Regions from separate parts of the Paenibacillus sp. QJM3NY_38 genome, predicted to be linked through region 2. Evidence: riboswitches for the same ligand, from Rfam matches in the RefSeq annotation. Region 2 holds a riboswitch; each other region holds the start of a gene.

Region 1 (3,390 bases), 3.4 Mb from region 2:
ATTGACGATCGGATCGCCGACAAAGGGGGTTAGGCTGTCAGACCACAGGGCGAATCCGGCATTGCTGAATGCCGAAACGGAATGGAAAAGGGCGTAATAAGCTGCCTGTCCCCACCCGAAGTCCTGTTGCCAGCGGAGTGTAAGGACAATCGTTGCTAATGCTTCAAACGCGAATGCAATGAGTACCATATACATGGACAATTTAACCAAACCTTGTGCCGAGGTCGAATGCGTGGTTTGCTGAATAATCATTCGTTGCTTCAAGCCAATCCTTTTCCCCAGAACAATGGCAACCATCACGCCAAAGGTCATAAAGCCGAGCCCGCCAATTTGAATCAAGATCATGATAATGACTTGTCCAAAAGTCGAAAAAACACTACCGGTATCCAAGACAACGAGCCCGTTTACGCAGATTGCTGAGGTGGCAGTAAATAAAGCATCCAGCAGACCAATTGACCTCCCGGTGGAGGAAGAGTAGGGAAGCGCGAGCAATGCGGTCCCGATTAATATTAAAGTGAAAAAGACAAGCATGACGAGTTGAGGGGGACTCATATTTTTTTTAAGCTTGTTGATAAACAACTCCATTGTGTCAGGAGCGGAATGTTGTGTATTTCGATCGTTTGCATTCATAAATGTTCTTCTCACAAGTTCCACCCCCATTCTTTATTGATCGCCGGGTTTATCGAAGAATTTTCTGTTTTGGAAAAAAGACGAGTCTACTACTTTTCCGTGACTTATTTTCAAATATTGGATCTCGTGGTCTGTTTTTATTTTCAGCACGCCGGTGTCAAAATCGGTATTTAACTCTTTGAAAAATAGACCTTCGGCTATTGGATCGCCCCCGGACTCCTTACTGCCAAGCAGGTAATGAGAACCCTCTCTGAACACAGTGACTCGAATTCCCCGTTCATGGGTGTCAGCTATTGGATCATCCATCCTTTGAACCGCTACAATGTGTAAGTCCGTCTCGCCTATCTGGTTTAAAAGCTCGTTAACAAACGAACCGCGCGTAATTTCTTGCCATCGCGTTTGACCGGATTGTCCGATGATTAGTTGGGTGATTTGATGATTCTTGGCGGTTTCCGCTATGATTTCTGAAGCCTTGCGATCTTCATTCGTTTTGACAATGAAGGTTGCCCCATACTCGTTGCATTTCACTTGCCACTCAGCCATATACCTTTCTTGTGCCTGATCTAACTCACCTTCACGCAAGGGTATAACGCTCAACACAAACAGGGGACACTGAAGAAGTCTGGCTAATTCGCCGCCTCGACGGATGAGGCGTTCTCCGTTTGGTCCGTAATACACGCATACCAGTATCTTTTCATTATTAAGCAGAATAATCATTCCTTTCTTTTCTAAGCACTACAGCGTTAACAAAAAAGGCCAGGAAGCAGAGACAGTTCTGCTTCCTGGCCTTGGTTGTACGGATCATGGACAAGTCAAAGTAGTAAGAGTGTTCTCTCCCAAGACGCTGACGAGGTTAGCTGTCGGATTCGGGATTGAGAGTCCCCGTTCCTTCTTATCCAGAAAGAATTCACCCCTAAAGCTTAGTCGCTTTGTTGGTTCCCCCGTTCCTCATAGAGGATTAAGCATTTATGCGTATGAAATTTATCGTAATAAATATTATGCTAAAACATGCTGAAAGTAAACAGTTACCGATAAGTAAACAACATCATATCAAATATATTGACAAACGGGACTTTGGGGAGTACTTTTATGAATATAAAATAAAATTATTCACAGAATCACAAACCTGATTAAGGATGTGAAGTGCAACATGCCCAAAAAATTCTCGGACGAAGAACGTGAATGGATACGCCAAAAACTGCTGACGGAGGCACGCCATCATTTCGAAACGGCGGGCCTTCGCAAAACGAGTGTTGAAGATCTGACGAAGGCCGCCGGCATTGCCCAAGGCTCGTTCTACATGTTTTTCGGATCGAAAGAGGAATTATATTATGAACTGATTCTGGAGGAGGAGCAGCGAATTCGCAATGCCGTTCTGGATTTATTCCCTCCTGAAGAGGTCTGCAGTAAGGAAAGCATTAAACGGTTTCTCTTATATTCACTTAGGATGATGGACGAGAGCCCGATGCTTCGGCAGATGATGGATCGCGGGGAGATGGAGCTGTTGTTCAGGAAATTGCCGAAAGACTTGCTGGAGCGTAACTTTATGGAGGATCAAGACGCGCTCTTGCCTGTGATTACGGCTTGGCAGAAGGCTGGCATTTTACCTGGTACGGCACCCGAATCCATCGTGGGCATGATCAGATCCTTGGCACTGCTTACGCTGCACCAAAAAGAGATTGGAGAGGAGCAATTTACATCTACGATCGAATTGCTAGTCGAGTTATTATCTGCCGGTATGCTTGCGGTGTCTAATACGCCGAAGGGAGATGGAGCGTTGTGATCGAAGTAAGAGGGCTTCATTACACGTATCCGAATCGGAAAGAGCCGACCCTGCATGGACTTGATTTTGTCATCCCGCCTGGCGAAATCTTTGGCTTTCTCGGCCCGTCCGGCGCTGGTAAAAGTACGACGCAAAAACTGCTGATCGGCGTCCTGAAAGGTTATCAAGGAAGTATAAAAGTCATGGGCAATGAAATCAGGGATACCGGTCCCGATTATTATGAGCGAATCGGAGTAGCTTTTGAATTCCCGAACTTCTACAGCAAATTTTCGGTTCTCGACAATTTAAAGCTCTTTCGTTCCCTTTACAAGGGGAAGACGGAGGATCCCATGAAACTGCTGCAGCAAGTCGATCTAACAGATGCCGCAAATATGAAGGTTTCCCAGCTATCCAAGGGCATGAAGATGAGGTTGAATTTCTGTCGGGCGTTACAGCATGATCCAGAAATCCTATTTCTGGATGAGCCTACATCCGGATTAGACCCGGTCAATGCCCACCGAATGAAGGAATTGATACTTGCGAAAAAGGCTGCCGGCAAGACGGTTCTAATAACAACCCATAATATGCAAGCGGCAGAAGAACTTTGCGATCGGGTAGCCTTTATCGTCGACGGTGAAATCAAATTAATCGATTCACCCAGAGAGTTGAAACTTCGTAAGGGAAGAAAGGAGGTCCGAGTCGAATACAGAAGGGATGGCGAATTAACGGGGGCGGTATTTTCTCTGGATGGCATCGGTGAGAATAACCAATTTCTTAAGCTGATACAGGATTATCCCCTCGATACCATTCATTCGCAAGAGGCGTCGCTCGAACAAATTTTTATTGAGGTAACGGGGAGGCAGCTTGTATGAAGGGCCTAAGCTTATTTGTATTCGATCTGCGTTTCCAGTGGCGCCACGGATTCTATTGGGTTTATGTGTTTGTCTGTACCTGTTATTGGATACTGCTCCGATTCGTACCCGAGGCCTACCAGGAGA
Region 2 (3,390 bases):
TTTAACCGGGAGACGATTCCGACTACGATGAAGCTGGCAGAAACTTATGATTTTATATATGCAGCGGTGGGCTGGCATCCTGTAGACGCCATTACCATGGAGGATCAGGACCTGGATTGGATCGCCTCTTTGTGCAGTCATGAGAAAGTGGTGGCTATAGGAGAGATCGGTTTGGATTATTATTGGGATACGTCTCCGAAAGAAGTTCAGCACCGAGTGCTTCGACGTCAGATCGGACTGGCCCGGGAATTGAACATGCCGATAGTCATTCATAATCGGGATGCGCATGAAGATATCGTGAGAATTTTGCGCGAGGAAAAAGCCTCCGAGGTGGGTGGTGTCATGCATTCCTTCTCCGGAAGCTGGGAAACGGCCAAAATGTGTCTCGATATGGGATTCCATATTTCGTTTGGCGGGCCGATTACCTTCAAAAATGCAAAGCAGCCCAAAGAGGTTTTGGCGCAGGTTCCGCTTGATCGATTATTGATCGAAACGGACTCCCCTTACCTGACACCTCATCCCTTCCGCGGGAAACGAAATGAGACCGCTTATGTAAAATTGGTGGCGGAGGCGGCAGCCGAAATTAGAGGGTTGTCCTATGAGGAATTGGCCCAAATTACCACCCAAAATGCGCTGGAACGATTTGGTATTTAACGAAAACGAGAGCAAAAGCAATGAAAAAGGGAGCATTTTCGATTAATTAAAGTTTTTTAATCAGAAAAGGCGTTGATATTACAATATTTTAACCTTTTACATGAGAAAATGTGGTTGAATGTTGCTTTACAACCTGCATACAAACAGGATATCATCTTTTCAGTGATAAGAAGCTGCGATGTGCAGATCGCGGCCGAATATTTCATGAACCGTCTCGCTTAATCTCCGAAATTCTGGGGAACGGGGGAACCGATACCGCCGTGCATACTGGTCTGAATGCGCGCAGCTGTATTTGATTTCTTTTTCGGGTCTTTGGGGTGAATTTGAAGGATCTCGCCATGAGCGGGTATCCGGATCTAGGGCGTCTCTCTTACGTCCGAACCCGACAGCTAACTCCGTAAGCGAAATAAGAGGGGAATTCTCGTGCATACCATTTCCATGATTCTAATCATCAGGAAGCCACGTTAGAGCCTCTAGTACTCTTTCAATGGCTTTCTTTTATTTTTGAATAATGGAGAGGGGATCATCATACTCTTGGTAAACAAGGGGTGGTGGTGAATGGACGAAAAGACGGGAATTGACGCAGGGTGTAGATAGATAGCAGGGCGCCTTGTGAGAAAAATTGCTATAGTCACGTCAAATGCATTCATGCGTTTACCTAGACGGCGGGACTATGAAGGAGGATGGAATAGTGGGCATTTTTCAACCTGAAGAAACCCATGAATCACAATCATCCAGCATGTCTTACGCATTGAGATGGAAGCATGACAATTTGCGTCAACTGATGTTGCTCGGTGCCATGGGTGCCGTTACGGTATCACTTCTCATATCGTTGGTCGTACATGATCAGGCAGGCAAGGAGGTTCAGCTTGTCGTCGATGGTCGTGTCACCACAGTTGAAACACGTGGATCATTGCTGCAGGAATTGCTGGATGAGCAAGCGATCACGTTGAGTCCCCAGGATCAGATTTCGATGCCTTTAAACGGCGCGATCCAGGATGGAGACCGGATCATCATTGACCGGGCAATTCCAGTCAAAGTTACAGTAGGCAGCACAACCAAAACCATATTTACATCCCAGGATACGGTTGATCATGTACTTAAAGAGGCTGGTATTACGATCCAGGGTGAAGATATAGTACAACCGGCACAGAACACGAAGCTGACCAGCAATATGAATATCGATGTCGTTCGCGTCACGAAACAAAAAGTTAAGGAGACGGAAGATCGGGATTTCCGCGTGATCAAAACAGCCGACCCATCGCTTGAGAGAGGGGATAACCGCGTTATTCAGCGGGGTGAGCCTGGTCTCATGGTGAACCATTATGAGAAGGTCTACCATAATGGCAAGCTGGTTTCCAAGACGAAGGTTTCTCAAGAAATTGAACGCAGAACGAAGGATAAAATCATTGCCGTTGGCACGAAAAAAGTGGAGAAGCCTGTCATCGTTCAGGCGGCAGCCACCGATGTAAAGGCGAAACCGGCTAAATTGTCCGGCACGAAAAAAGTAACGACCGCCAAGGCTGTCGAGAACAACGTGGTTTCTCGGGCAGGCGTTGATTTTAAATACAGCAAGGTATTGAACAACGTGTCGATGACGGCGTATTCCGCTGAGCAGCAGGGAATCGGTACACGCACTGCATCCGGCACACGCGTTACAGAAGGACGCACCATCGCCGTTGATCCTAACATCATCCCGATCGGCTGGTGGGTCTATATCGAAGGCATTGGCTTCCGTCGTGCAGAAGATACGGGCGGTGCCATCAAAGGCAACAAAATCGATGTGTATTATGATTCACTGAAATCGGCCATAAATTTCGGCCGGAAGAGCGGCCGCACCGTTTACGTGATCGGTCCGGTTAAACCTGAATTGAACTAGACGCATGAATTCCAATTTACAATACCATTCTAATGCTATACTATTTAGCTTATAATATATAATGATGAAGAAGAGGGAATATTTCCTCTTCTTTTGTTTTGTTAAGAACGGAGTATATAGGGCTAAGATGGTAGAACCTAGAGGTTGTACAAGCCTGTTTTCTTGGGAAGGAAGAGAACAAACGCATGATTAAAGAAGTGATTGTTGTGGAAGGCAGAGACGATACCGTTGCCATTAAACGGGCCGTAGAAGCGGATACGATCGAAACGGGCGGCTCAGCGATCAATAAACAAATCCTGAAACGCATAGCGCTTGCTCAGGAGCGCAGAGGCGTTATTATATTAACGGATCCTGACCATGCAGGGGAGCGGATCCGCAAAATTGTGGATCAGGGTGTCCCTGGCTGCAAGCATGCCTTTATTCCGGAAGCGGATGCTACCCGCAAAGGGGATATCGGCGTGGAGAATGCCTCGCCAGAAGCGATACGGCGTGCGCTGGAGCGGGTCCATACCTCCTTTGAGGGAGGAGAGAGCCTGATCAGTCTGGAGGACATGCTGGAGGCTGGATTATCAGCCCATCCGGAGGCGGCTGCAAGGCGTATGACGATGGGGAACCTGCTCGGGATCGGATATTGCAACAGCAAGCAATTCCATAAACGATTGGCCATGTTTCAAATATCGCGGGAAGAATTTCTGGCCGCACTTGCACAGCTCGAAGAAGGGGGCGTAAGCCAATGAATCGGATCGAGGATATATCAACACCAAGACGGACGAAGGAGATCATCTCACGGCATGGATTCTCCTTCAAGAAGAGTCTGGGTCAAAACTTTCTCATCGATCAGAATATATTGTATAAAA
Region 3 (3,390 bases), 1.1 Mb from region 2:
TCTGGAATCGCCGATCTTGGATTCCGGATCCACATACCGGAGCCGGGGTTCCCCTTCCCGGGTAACCAGCTCCAGTTGCGAAGGATCATAGCCCGCTCGCTGGAGCCAAGGCTCCGCAAGAGCCTGCTTCTCGGCTAATGACATGCCGTCCTCAACAACAAGCAGCATCCGCCTTTGTACATCGCCCTTGTTCAGCTCAATCCGGTCATAGCTGGAGCGGGTGTAATCGTATGAGAAGCCGACGATGCCTGAATTTTGCATGTGCACGTCCACGTTGAGGGCATCGCCGCCCGGCTCGCTGAAGCGAACGCGGTATACGTCATAGGGATATTTGGCTTCATAGGTTTTGTTGTATTCCGAAAGTCTTTTTTCCTTCGCCAGATATCCGTAAAGTTCCGATTTGGATTGATATGTAACCAGCGTGTCATCCGTTTTTGCAGCCGTAAACTGCAAAAACTCCTGAGCAAAGCTTGAAGCCGCTTGCCGAGCCTGCTCCTTGGATATGATATTCGGAGATGCCATCTCGGTAGAATCCGAATTCGTCGACGGAAACACCTGAAATAATAGGAACAGAATCAGGCCGACTGCGGCAGGCGCGATGAGCTGCTTCAGATTGGGCTTCAGCTTCAAGGGCTCTCTTGCACGATTCATGAAATTCCTCCTCTAAGAAAGTTGATACTCCCACTGGTATTCGATATGCCTGATTAAGAACGCATAGAGTCAATATAACATAGTTATGAAAGTCATAAGCAGCTTATCCCAATATCCGGAATAATGAAACAAATCGATGAAAATGAATGAAAGGTTTCGAAAACGTTAGAGAACCCTATGCTTGTATTCTTGAATATGCCCAATTCGCGCTCTTTTAAAGATATTTTGGGTGAAAAACGGCATTGGGTTACGTACCGGATTGCGTTATAATCACATCATGCTTCAAGGAACCGAATATTCCAGCCGAATTTCGTACTGAAAATGGGGGAACCATGTAATTGGGGTGAATTTCATTATTCCCAGAATAATGAATAGGGCGACCTGTGAAAATGCCCGAATCCGTCAGCTAACCTCGTAGGCTGCAGCACAGGAACCAGACCGTAAAGGGCACTGCGTTTTCCAGTGTCTTTTTTTCTTGATTTTTTTTAAGAAGGTGACCGATTGAACTCTAAATTGAACTGGCTCAGGTTGTCTCCGCCGCAGATTCTCGTGCTTGGTTTCGCGGCTATTATTTTCATCGGGACGGCGCTGTTAATGCTGCCGATATCCACAAGTACAGGTGAACCGCTGGAATTTATCGATGCCTTGTTCACTTCGACATCGGCAACTTGCGTAACGGGTCTGGTTGTAGTGGATACAGGAACGACATTCAGCTCCTTCGGAGAGATCGTGATTATGCTGCTGATCCAGATCGGCGGGCTCGGATTCATGACGATGGCCACTTTGTTTGCCTTGGCTCTCAAAAGGCGCATATCGCTCAAGGATCGCCTCATTCTGCAGGAAGCGATGAATCAGTCCTCGATGGAAGGAATCGTAAGGCTGATTCGCAGAGTGCTCCTGTACTCCCTGATCATCGAGGCCTGCGGTGCCTTGATTCTATCGATCCGCTGGGCGTTTGATATGCCGATCGGCCGAGCAATTTATTATGGCGTTTTTCATGCGGTCACGATGTTTAACAACGCCGGTTTCGATTTGTTTGGCGATTTTCGGAGTTTGACCGGGTATGTCTATGATCCTGTAGTCAACGTTGTCGTGATGTTTTTGATCGTCTCGGGCGGCATCGGTTTTATCGTATTATCCGATCTGATTGATTTCCGGAAACAGCGGAGACTTTCCTTGCACTCCAAAGTGGTGCTCACCATGACGGCTACCTTGCTGCTGGTTGGATTTATCGTCATTCTTATTTTTGAATTCACCAATCCGAGGACGCTCGGCTCCCTGAATTGGGGCGGAAAATTCTTCGGCGCATTATTCCAATCCGTAACGCCGCGTACAGCTGGCGCGAATACTATAGATATTACGGGGCTTAGACAGGCCACGCAATTTTTTATCGTTATTCTGATGTTTATCGGAGCATCCCCAGGGTCAACCGGGGGTGGTATCAAAACAACAACCTTCACCATTATGGTGGGGGCGGTCATCGCCATGATGCGCGGGCGTGAAGACATCGTCATGTTCCGTTATCGCCTGGCCCAGGAGCGGGTGCTGAAGGCACTAACCATTGCATTACTGGCACTGCTGCTCGTTCTGACCGTATCGATGATTCTGTCGACGACAGAGGAAGGGGACTTCCTGGAGATTCTATTCGAAACGACGTCCGCCTTCGGTACGGTGGGTCTCTCCATGGGCTTAACGCCCGATCTGACGGTGTTCGGGAAGGTTTTGATCAGCATTACGATGTTTGCAGGACGATTGGGGCCTTTGACGCTTGCTTATGCACTGGGGCCAAAAAAGGGTAAAGAATTATATCGTCATCCGGAAGGCAAAATGATTATTGGATAAGGAGTACAGGAGAGACATGAAACCAAAGCAATTTGCAATCATCGGTTTGGGACGATTTGGCGCCAGCCTGGCGCTTGAGCTGATGGAACAGGGATATGAGGTCCTCGGCATCGACCGCAATGAAGAGGTTGTCGAGGATATGAGCGAGCTGCTGACACACACGGTGGTAGCGGATGCTACCGATGAAGAGGTGCTTAAATCGCTCGGTATCCGTAACTTCGATTGCGGCATTGTTGCGATCGGAAACGATATTCAGATGAGCATCTTATCCGCCATCTTGTTGAAAGAGCTTGGTGTCACCATGGTCGTTGCCAAGGCGATTTCGGTGCTGCACGGCCGGGCGCTGGAGAAACTGGGCGTGGACCGGGTGATCTTTCCGGAACGGGATATGGGGATCCGGGTAGCTCACCAGCTGGTCACGCCCAATCTGCTTGACTATATCGAATTATCCAAGGACTATCTGATTGTGGAGATGACGGTCACGGACTGCATGGACGGAAAAACGCTTAGCGAGCTCAATACGAGGGTTCGTTACGGTGTCAGCGTGGTGGCCCTGAATAAACAATCCGGCATCATCGTAGCGCCGACAGCCATGGACGTGGTGAACTCCGGCGACATTATGGTCGTTATCGGTTCGAATGATAATGTGGATCGCTTTGAGTCTGAGGTCGTGAATATGCTCGAAAAATAAATATAGAAGAAAAAAACCTGACGGTCATGCATATCGTCAGGTTTTCTTGGTTTTATCCTCCTCCAGCTTACGGAACAGAATTTCCGTTTCGTCAATCCAGCGGCTGGCTGCCTTGCTTAAATCCGAGGCTTGGCCGTAGATCAGCGAAGTCGTCCGCCGGGTTTCAATGAGGGCCGGAATATGAATGTCGACAAGCCCGTTGTCGG
Region 4 (3,390 bases), 2.9 Mb from region 2:
TTACGAGAATTACGAATATGATTCGCAGCGTCTCGGGCGGCCAATCGCTCCGAGGGATTGGCATGGCTTCGCCGGGAACGGTTAACAGCCGGGAGGGCATTGTCATTCACGGGACGAATCTGCCGCAATGGACGAATGTTCCCCTCAAAGCATGGATGGAACGTGAGCTGCATACGGAAGTTCAGGTGCTGAATGATGCTAATGCAGCCGCATGGGGAGAGTATGTAAGAGGTGCTGGAAGAGGGGCGACGAACATGGTGTACGTGACGCTGAGCACCGGTATCGGCTCAGGCATCGTGCTGGATGGGAAGCTGTTCCTGGGCAGCAGTTCCTTTGCTGGGGAACTGGGACACCATATCATTGATCCCAGCGGTCCGCAGTGCAATTGCGGCAGCCACGGCTGTTGGGAGGTATTTGCTTCTGGAACAGCCATCGGACTCGCAGCATCCCAGCGAATGCTTACCCAGCCAAGTGTCATATCAGAACTGGCTGCAGCTGATGCGGGAGTGAACGCCAAGCATGTATTCGAGGCCAAACGTCTTCAAGACCCCGTTGCAGTGGAGGTCATTGATCGTGCCATCTATTACATGGCGCTTGGACTGGTTAACGTCATTCACAGCTTTAACCCCGATCGCATCGTCATTGGCGGGGGTGTGAGCAGAGCTGGTGAGCTGTTGTTCCCGCAGCTGCGGGAAATGACGGATAAGCTGGTCATGCCGTCCTATTTAGGGACGTACGAGATCGTTCCTGCAGGACTTCGGGACGATGTTGGTCTGGTTGGAGCTGCGGCTTTGTTCCAGTAGCATAGGCCTGAAGAGAATGATACGAATAGGATCAATGATAAATAGATACCAGAAAGAGCGCTCGGAATGACGACGTAGTATCAAGTTACCTAGCTAAAGAGAAATCAACAAAAGCCGCCCTTCTGAGGGCGGCTTTCCAATTATTTATAGAGAGAGCGGGAAACGGAGCGATCATTTATTTGCGTCATAAGTCCGTAACAAGTAACAAGTGATAGGAGTGAACCGTAAACCGTCATCCGTTTGCACTTGAGTCGATTTTTTTGGTTTCTGGTTAGGTTTGTTTGTATCCGACAAACAATAAACGGTTGCTCGCACTTTCCCGCCCGCCGGCGGAAACCGCCGGCTCCAAACCCGCACGTGGGGTGACCTGCAGGCTTGGAGCCGGCGGCTGTCGCTATTCCATGTACTTGGATGCGTCAAACGTAATCAGAGATGTATGATTGGCATGCTCAATCAGCGAAGAGAGCTTGGTTACCTCGCGTTCCTTCTTGCGGGCTTGCGCCTGATAAGCCTCCGGATCATATAAGGCGACGTTGAACAGCGTTATGGCACCGTCTCCGCTGCCACGGCTGCTCTGGCGCTCCAGCTTCTTGCGGGAGCCGAGTTGGGCAAGCTGTCCAATATCGCTGCGTATTTGTTTGGCCAGCTCGATCGCTTCCATGATCGTAATGTCGGAGCCGTTCCAGGGAATAGTCTGCGTGGTATTGGAGATTGCCATCAGCAAATCCAGCTTCCTATAATCCGCCGAGGCCGCTTCGATTTCTTCCGTAATGGCATCCACGCTGCGCGTAGGGTATTCCGCCGTCTCCCCTTTTTCAATGATCGTGCTGCTATTGTTCAAGCGTTCCGACATCAACTGATTGATGAGACGGTTAATTGCTGCCCGGACAGCTAGTGCTTCTGCCATCGTTATTTGACTCATAAGTGATGGATCACCTCTTTAATTTCATTCTATTATGTAAACGTAAAGATTTGTAAAAAGTTGCTAGATTAATTAAAAAAGCAGCGCGAAAAGAAAAACAGAGTTACATAATTGTCATGACTGAGTGAGAGGGTGAACTAAAATCCGACCGAAATTCTTCATCATTACGACAGCTCCGAACATAAAACGATAGATTTTTAGGATATGATTGACAGCATCCTTGCTTGTATACTATATTAAGAGAAGGTTACAAAACGTTAATGAATTTTGCCGAATTTCGTTTGTGAAAACGGGGGAACCGTCTTGGGTGAATTACTCTTGTATAGAGAGTATAGGGAACCTTCAACCGAACCCTTAGCTAACTCCGTAGGCATCGAAGGAGAGAACATATTTTGAAGAAGTTTGTCATCACCTTGCTAGGGTCTGCAATTATTTTTTCTTCTGGTGCCGTTTCAGCATTTGCTGATCAACAACCGAATTTTCAGTATCAAGTGAAGCAATTGGTAGGAACTCCATACAAATGGGGCGGAACAACTACCAGCGGGTTTGATTGCTCCGGATTTATACTGTACATGTTTAGAAATTTCGATATTGATCTTCCGCGCACTTCCCAAAGCCAGGCTAAAGCGGGCGAACATGTGGATCGTGAAGATCTGCGGGTTGGAGATTTGGTATTCTTCAATACAAGCGGTAGCGGAATTTCCCATGCAGGCGTATACATTGGTGACGGACAATTTGCACATGCTTCCAGCAGCAAGGGAGTCAGAATCAGCAAGCTTAGCGATTCCTATTACGAGCCGCGTTATGTCACGGCACGTCGTGTTTTGAGTCAAGAAAACTATGCAAAGCTGGTAGGAAGCGCAAGCTAATTGGATAACGCAGCCATTTAGGGTACGATACATAACCAGAAAGCCTGACAAAGGGATGACCTTGTCAGGCTTTCTTTTTTAGATATTGGAAAGTATAAACTTCGAAGCTTGTGACTTTCTGATATCGCAAGAAAAACTTCTACTAACTGCGGTCTGTCATCTGTGAAGGTACGTCGATAGACGCTTTTCTTACTAAAAGCTATCATCCCACAAGGGGGTGTTCGGTTACTCCTTAACAACAGAGGCATTCACGGCAGCTTCCATTCCATTGTTATAGAGGCGGAACAAGCCTAGGCGCCAAAAAGCAGCACCTTTCAGGTCATAACGTTTGGCCAAGCCGAGTTTATCGTCCACGGAAGTGGCGGTTTCGCTAAATAGGCTGATGCCGAGGAGGAGCTTCTGCTTCGGGACGCCTGCTTGGAGTGCCGACTGAATCGCTTGGTCCACCATACTGTTCGGTTCGGGAACCTGAGATTTGGTTCCGACCGGATTGTACTGATAAGCCATAACAATCAGGTCATCGGCGATGGAGGCCAGTGTTTTGTAATCATAGCCTTTATAAGCGCTGTTCAGTGGCGGCACCGCTAAGGATAGGGCAATGTCATGGGGCAATGCTGTCTTCAATTGCTTGACATAATCATTGAGCAGCTTCTGCTGTTTCACCGCATCCAGTTTAAAACCGAGCCCTTCAAAATCAAGCACAACTCCGCCAAATCCGTTCTCCGCTACCGCGGCTGTGATGCCTTCAATGGACTTTTGGCGCAGGCTGCTGTCGCTCAGAACTTTGGTTAATTCA

The links. A riboswitch is a leader RNA that binds a small molecule or an ion and turns the genes downstream of it on or off. The one in region 2 is predicted to bind cyclic di-AMP.
Region 1: linked by a shared signal. The riboswitch ahead of AC0VZ8_RS17990 (universal stress protein) and the one ahead of AC0VZ8_RS00140 (G5 domain-containing protein) in region 2 are both predicted to bind cyclic di-AMP.
Region 3: linked by a shared signal. The riboswitch ahead of AC0VZ8_RS28620 (TrkH family potassium uptake protein) and the one ahead of AC0VZ8_RS00140 (G5 domain-containing protein) in region 2 are both predicted to bind cyclic di-AMP.
Region 4: linked by a shared signal. The riboswitch ahead of AC0VZ8_RS20160 (C40 family peptidase) and the one ahead of AC0VZ8_RS00140 (G5 domain-containing protein) in region 2 are both predicted to bind cyclic di-AMP.

Annotation. Positions count from the first base shown of each region.
Region 1 is NZ_CM149665.1:3,912,231-3,915,620, reverse strand. It holds gene AC0VZ8_RS17995 (TrkH family potassium uptake protein) at 1-585, opposite strand, end outside; gene AC0VZ8_RS17990 (universal stress protein) at 664-1,347, opposite strand; cyclic di-AMP (ydaO/yuaA leader) riboswitch at 1,457-1,605, opposite strand; gene AC0VZ8_RS17985 (TetR/AcrR family transcriptional regulator) at 1,781-2,413, shown strand; gene AC0VZ8_RS17980 (ABC transporter ATP-binding protein) at 2,410-3,264, shown strand; gene AC0VZ8_RS17975 (fluoroquinolone export ABC transporter permease subunit) at 3,261-3,390, shown strand, end outside.
Region 2 is NZ_CM149665.1:28,813-32,202, forward strand. It holds gene AC0VZ8_RS00135 (TatD family hydrolase) at 1-654, shown strand, start outside; cyclic di-AMP (ydaO/yuaA leader) riboswitch at 860-1,074, shown strand; gene AC0VZ8_RS00140 (G5 domain-containing protein) at 1,346-2,533, shown strand; gene rnmV (ribonuclease M5) at 2,719-3,270, shown strand; gene rsmA (16S rRNA (adenine(1518)-N(6)/adenine(1519)-N(6))-dimethyltransferase RsmA) at 3,267-3,390, shown strand, end outside.
Region 3 is NZ_CM149665.1:6,177,607-6,180,996, reverse strand. It holds gene AC0VZ8_RS28625 (CPBP family intramembrane glutamic endopeptidase) at 1-651, opposite strand, end outside; cyclic di-AMP (ydaO/yuaA leader) riboswitch at 943-1,087, shown strand; gene AC0VZ8_RS28620 (TrkH family potassium uptake protein) at 1,153-2,493, shown strand; gene AC0VZ8_RS28615 (potassium channel family protein) at 2,510-3,184, shown strand; gene AC0VZ8_RS28610 (LysR family transcriptional regulator) at 3,221-3,390, opposite strand, start outside.
Region 4 is NZ_CM149665.1:4,384,647-4,388,036, reverse strand. It holds gene AC0VZ8_RS20170 (ROK family protein) at 1-803, shown strand, start outside; gene AC0VZ8_RS20165 (hypothetical protein) at 1,198-1,725, opposite strand; cyclic di-AMP (ydaO/yuaA leader) riboswitch at 1,984-2,114, shown strand; gene AC0VZ8_RS20160 (C40 family peptidase) at 2,118-2,594, shown strand; gene AC0VZ8_RS20155 (stalk domain-containing protein) at 2,820-3,390, opposite strand, start outside.